DNA from 2 places in the Microbulbifer sp. ABH2_005 genome. Region 2 is predicted to be linked to the other one. Evidence: predicted binding sites of a transcription regulator. Region 2 holds the regulator's gene; the other holds the start of a gene.

Region 1 (3,208 bases), 340 kb from region 2:
TGCCAGCTTGATCATTTATACCACTTATTTTGTAGGCTTCTTTGGGTTGGCTTTTGCCAAAAAAATAGGCAGCGCAAGATTCTGGGCGTTTTTTCTTCCTGTAATCATTGCTACCGACATTTATGAGCTGGGAACTGTAATCATCACAATGAATATGGCGGTATTAAAAAATCAAATGGCCGTATTAATGATTACACCACTTGCCTTATTCCTTTGGTTTATTATTTTCAGGTATCGTAAAGTTTTTCGGTATATAAAATAATGGCCGCTCCACCTCGCCCCCTTTTATGCTTGTAAAACCATAGCCCTGAAAACCTTGGTGGAATTTACTTTAACTTAGCCAGCCTTTGTGACGACCAATTGTTGTGAGCGCAATGCCAATCAATTGACTGAAGACTTTTTTAAGTGGCATACATAATATCCCCAGTAAAAATTTTGGCGTTGTTCATCTCGCAACCATCGCGAATCTAATATTAAAGGGGTTGATATCGGCTTTTATGGCCCCGATACTCCGCCTGTGCGCCAAGGGGTGCACAATTAGCAGGGATCTTAGGGTAAAGCCTATAATATACATCTCGTATTTTTTTTGATTTGTTATTGTTTTTGCTTTCCCCTCTTCCCAGGCTTTCGTTTTAAAAATAGGCGGTACCCACTTGCAGTCATTAATTTTTTAATGATATTTCTGAAGAAAAGGATTAATCATGTCAAATATTGGTCATGTTGAAGGTTGGGATACGGATAAGCCATTTATTTCTGATAGTCTTGAGGCAACCAGTTTTCACTGGGCCGCATGGACTGGTATCGAGGACTCCACTGAAGGAAGTTATATTCAGGGGCTTATAGAGCTCAAAAACACCGGAAAATTTCCTATCCTCGACGCCAAGGTATTCTTGGATCTCGATGACAATGGTATGACCTGGGATGCCTACCTGTGTAATTCAGCTGGTACTCCAATAGAAGATGGCTTTGTAAGCTACGGCCACCCCATCGCCCCAGGCGAAACCGTTAAAATAAAATACTGGTGGGGTCTGAAGCATGTTGCCGGCCCTACTAAGTGCGACTTTACTGTTACCGTAAATATGTTCCCAGAATATAGAGTACAGGTTCCCAAGTCGAACGCGCATCAAAGCAAAACCTCAATACAAGCTTCTTGAGTTTTACAGCACTAGATGATGCCATTTTTGGCTGAATAGGAGGGGCGAATTGCCCCTTCTATTTACAAGCCTATTATCCTGCCACTCCCAAGCCAATTGATAAAACCATTGAATACTGAACTCAGCGATTAAAATTTATTCTTTATTGGCTCTCACTTCCTCTCAAAAACTTTCTTTCTGGAATAGCTTATCCAATGGTCACTTGAAGTATTGATACTTTTATCAGTGAGGACGCTTCTCGGAATCATTCACAGCTTACTGCACCTATGCTTCTTCTATGTCCATAAAGTCAGCCTATGGCTTTGTCTCCAGAAGCAATATGCTGTATAACCATACAGCTTTAATGCCGTTACTACCCACCACGATCCATCGTTGACACACTGTTACCTTTACCATGGCCACCTCTATTCAGCTAGCACCTGATTACTATTTGACCAATTTTCGCACACTGGTTGATTTTGTTGTTTCTCGCTATACCCAGCTTCTCTCCACCAGCGAACTAAGTTTTTACAGGTTATTTTGTGAGCTTGATGCCGATAGCCAGCGTCTTTATGTAAGGCTACTCTCTCGCAAGGGGGTCCCATCATCAGCTGGAGCTCTGTTCAGGGAAGGAAAGCTGTCTTACCAGGAAATCAACAAGCTCCCTGGGGCTGTAGATTCTCTTTGTTCCGCAGGGCTTTTAATCAGGAATCCTCCCCTGCAAGATCGAGCCCTTTTAGCGCTGTTTACCAAAGCAGAGTTATTCGCAGCGGGCCCGGTTGGTTTGAGCAAGCCCCTCAAGCGGATGGAGCTGGAAGAGGCCCTGTTAGCTTCCTCCACAGAATGGCGAGAACAACTAATGGCCGAAGAGGGCCTGCTAGCACTTCAGGGGGCTGAATACTTCCAAACCTTCAAACTATGCTTTTTTGGCAACCTGAATCAGGACCTGACCGATTATGTGCTGAGGGATCTTGGGTTGTACAGGTATGAGTCCTACACACTAGACAGGCACCAACTGCCCTTCCAAAGCCGTGAGCAAATCGAACAGTACTTGCTCTACTACGATTGCCTGGAGCAGGCCGAGGAGGTATTGGCTAATGGTGCCAGTGAAATTCTCGACCTTGCCAGCCAGTTGCCCATTGGCCTTCCGGGGGATTTGACACTAGCGCGGCGAGTGGATCGCCTGCGCCTAAAGCTGGCCCGCCAACTGGAAAGACTGGATCAGCTAGAGGCCGCCGAGCGCCTCTATCGAGACTGCGGGCAACCTCCGGCCCGTGAACGGCGAGCGAGAATTGCGGTTAAACGTGACAATCTCGAGCTGGCACTTTGCCTTTGCCGGGAAATTCTCGACTCCCCACTCAACGAAGCCGAACGATGTTTTGCCGAGCGCTTTGGATATCGTATCGCAAAACGGATGGGCACTACCCAGAACTGGGCGAACCCACAGCCTTGCCAGCCACAGTTAGAAGTATTTACCCTGCCCCAATCTCCAGAAAGAGTAGAAATTCAGACGGCTTCGGAGCTGGCTAGCCGGGAGGAAGGTATCTGCCATTATGTGGAGAACAGTTTATTTAACGGGGTACTCGGCCTCTATATCTGGGATATTCTGTTTGCTTCCATTCCCGGTGCTTTCTATAACCCCTTCCAAATAGCACCTAGCGACTTCCGTACCCCGCATTTTTACATGTCGCGCCACGCTCAGTTTGAACAGCGCTTAAAAGAGCTAAGTCCAAGTGCATTAAAACGGCGAGTTATGGAAACCTATCGGAAGAAGCTGGGCATTGCTAATCCGCTCGTCGCCTGGGAGGCGCTCTCTCTGGAACTGCTGGAGCTAGCCCTGGATCGTATCCCGGTTGAGCACTGGCGTTCACTGTTTCAACGTTTACTTGGCGATATCACCCATCATCGCAATGGCTTGCCAGACCTGATTTTGTTTCCAGATAAAGGTGGCTATGAGCTTGTGGAAGTCAAAGGCCCCGGAGATCGCCTGCAACAAAACCAGCAGCGCTGGCTGACTTTCTTCGCGGCTCAAAATATTCCCCACCGAGTGATACACGTGGAGTTGTTGTAGTCTT
Region 2 (3,208 bases):
GAAAAACCGTGAAACCCGTGCACCGCTGGTCAAAGAGTTGCTACCTCACCAAAGTGAGATCGATCCCAAGTACAGTTTCTTGTTCTCTGCACCTGCACAGGATGATCAGGGGCGGGATACCGTGGTTCGCTTCAGTCGCAAGACCCAAGAGCAATATGTCCAGTCCGAGGAGGATGGAAAGGCGACGGGTTGGAAAGCTTTCTATCGGGATGGCGCCTGGAAGGTTGAGGCGGCAAGTAAGTCCACAGCGGCTAAGAAAAAGCCTGCAGCGAAGAAAGTGGCGGCAAAAAAGTAAATGAGCAATCCCTACACTGGTCTGGTTACATCCGCGCTACGCAAGAGCCAACTGCTTGCCACCAGTAGTTTTGACTCTGCTATTCAGCGAATGGCTCTTGAGGAAGGTGCCCTGTTGCAATTGTGGAAAGCTTACCGGGCTTTCCTGGCTGAGCTTTCCCATCAATTGCAACTGGGGTTTGAGCCTGAGTCCCTACAGGTTATTGTGGATAGTCTGCATAACCAGGGGAAAGCCAGTGTTGAAGTAAGGGAATTGCAGTTGTTGGTCTCAGAGCCGGGGAGTTGGCTGAGCGAGTTTTTACGCGCATGGCATCAACTCTTGCGGCTACCTCCGCTTGCGGAAGATAAGGGGCAGGGTGGCAATCTGATACCAGCGCACAATGTCGCGGGCCCTGTAGCTGTTGATCTTTCCTTCGAAGTGCTGCTCAAATGGCACGCTGCATTAAGTGAGTTGGTACGCAGGCAGCGTGCCAATCTTGAGGAGTGCTGAGGGCTCCTCGCTCCCTTTCTGTCTATCTGTTTGCACCCACTGAAACTTCTAAATTGCCTGTGGTACACTGGGCGCAAACTGATGTGCAGTGAAGGGAAAGCTAATGTCCTCCGAAACTTTTGAGATTATCGAGTTGGCCAATGGCGATGTGGCTCTGCGCCGCGCCGGTCACGAGGAGGCCCCTCTGGTGAGTATTCGTTTCTCAGCCGAGAGTCTCCAATTTTTACGTAAGCACAAAGTAGCGGTGGCTAGGGCAATGCTGGAAGCGGGCATAGAAGCTGTGCAGAATCTTGACGACCTGGAGCCTGGTTACTTCGAAGAGGAAGAATCAATGCCGGTTAACCATACGATTCATTGATCTAATCTATGGTAAGGTGAGCAGGTAAAAGTGTTTCAACAGCGGCTTAGAGCCGCTGTTGTTGTATATGGACATTGGTAAACTGTTTATTCTTAAGGGGTTTGGCGAATCACGCCCACCGCGAGCCCTTCAATTACAAAGTTCTTATCCCGCATATCCACCTGGATAGTCTCAAAGTCTTCGTTTTCGGGTAGTAGTTGCACAGTTGCCTGATTGCCTTTGCGGCGGAAGCGTTTAACAGTTACTTCATCATCAATCCGGGCAACCACAATCTGCCCATTTCTGACTTGCTCGGTTTTCTGTACGGCCAGCAGGTCCCCATCGAGAATACCTGCGTTGCGCATACTCATGCCGTGCACCCTGAGTAAATAATCTGCTGGCGGGTGAAAGAAGCTGGCGGGCAGGTCGCAATAATCCTCAATATGCTCTGTGGCCAGGATAGGGTGGCCTGCAGCGACACGTCCTACGATGGGAAGACCGGATTGGTGATCTGGAATTCGAATGCCCCTGGAGGCGCCGGCGACCATCTCAATGGCCCCTTTTCTCGCCAATGCTTTGAGGTGTTCCTCTGCGGCATTGGGTGAGCGAAAGCCCAGTTCCTGGGCAATTTCTGCGCGGGTGGGGGGGTAGCCTGTGTCATCCAGGTAGGTTTTGATCAGCTCTAATACTTGAGTCTGACGTGCGGTGAGATTGGTCATAGATTTACCTAGAGTTTCTGTATTTTTATACAGTTGCTGGGATTATATACAGATTTTAGGTTTGCGCAAACCCGCCCCTTGCCTCGATTCAAGCTGCTACATTGATTAAGAAAAGAATGAGTGAAAAAAAGAGTAGTTGAAAGAGCTGACAGCACGAGAGAACAAGGGAGAACAATAATGCTTGATGCAAAGATGCCCGAGGCTTGGAGGGTTCTGCGTATACAGTCGGAATTAGTTGACGGGATTGAGCGTCTAATTGCACTAAAAGGGGCTGTAACGGTTTTTGGTGGCGCGCGTTTCACAGAGGATAGTTTGGAATACCAGCAGGGAGTAAAGCTTGGAGGGCTTTTGGCTGCCGAGGGGATACCGGTAATCACCGGTGGTGGCCCAGGTCTTATGGAGGCGTGTAATCGAGGGGCTTTTGGGCAGTCTGGCCCCTCAATTGGATTAAATATTGAACTCCCTTTTGAGCAGGCAGCCAATCCGTATCAGGATATAAGTTTGAACTTTCGTTATTTCTTTGTGCGGAAATTTATGTTTGTTAAGCATGCCGCCGGTTTTGTTGGCCTAGCTGGGGGCTACGGTACTCTGGATGAATTGTTTGAAGCCTTAACACTTGTGCAAACACAAAAAGTAAGGCGATTTCCTATAGTGCTGGTTGGGGAGCGCTATTGGGGTGGGTTGTACAATTGGTTAGTGGATACAGTGCTGGAAAAGGGTTGTATTGATTCAGGTGATCTTGATTTATTCCATATCGTGGATACTGTCGAGGAGGCTGTACACTTGATTTTGAAGTATTTGCGGGCAAAAGCCAGTCAAAAATAATTTAAAAATTGTAAATTTTTGTTGGGGCAAAGAGGTTTGGCTATTGCTCTAGTAAGTTTTCAGAGCTAGTCAAACACTCTGCGGGTTCTCTATTTTGGGGCTTTGATTATTCTGAGCTATTGCCCATCGTATACTCCCCTTTGATCACCAGATGCTAGTTTCAGCGGTTTGTAATGCGTGTCAGGCTGATTAATGAGCCTGCTATTATTCTTATATTTGATCGCTTGTAATTAGGGGTATTTTTACTTATTAGCTAGCCTGTATTCTAAATAGGACGCCAAACTGTGCCGATTTATGGAGACCCCCTACCAAAGCCCGCGAACTTGAAGAATCTCTTACAGGTCGCTCTAGACAGTAAGCCAGATGAGATAGCGCTACTTTGCGGCAGTCGAGCGTGGACCTGGCGAGAATTGCAAAGTGATATTGATACTTTGGCTGAGAGGCTGGCAGCGAAGGGTTTTCGTCGAGGTGAAAGGTTTGCGTCTTTGATGCCGAACCGAGGCGAAATGCTTATTTTTTTTCTCTCATGCATCAAGCTAGGGC

What was found. The regulator LexA, encoded in region 2, represses DNA repair genes until DNA is damaged. The targets are predictions, from matches to a motif close to ACTGTNTNTANANACAGT.
Region 1: the regulator LexA is predicted to act here: its motif matches at 1,476-1,493, upstream of ACXAFI_RS08815 (VRR-NUC domain-containing protein).

The regions. Positions count from the first base shown of each region.
Region 1 covers NZ_JBSWWI010000001.1:2,036,794-2,040,001, reverse strand. The annotation lists gene ACXAFI_RS08825 (hypothetical protein) at 1-262, shown strand, start outside; gene ACXAFI_RS08820 (hypothetical protein) at 702-1,154, shown strand; gene ACXAFI_RS08815 (VRR-NUC domain-containing protein) at 1,585-3,204, shown strand; gene ACXAFI_RS08810 (ATP-dependent DNA helicase) at 3,207-3,208, shown strand, end outside.
Region 2 covers NZ_JBSWWI010000001.1:2,374,488-2,377,695, reverse strand. The annotation lists gene topA (type I DNA topoisomerase) at 1-295, shown strand, start outside; gene ACXAFI_RS10330 (DUF6586 family protein) at 296-784, shown strand; gene ACXAFI_RS10325 (hypothetical protein) at 888-1,142, shown strand; gene lexA (transcriptional repressor LexA) at 1,235-1,840, opposite strand; gene ACXAFI_RS10315 (LOG family protein) at 1,961-2,665, shown strand; gene ACXAFI_RS10310 (class I adenylate-forming enzyme family protein) at 2,950-3,208, shown strand, end outside.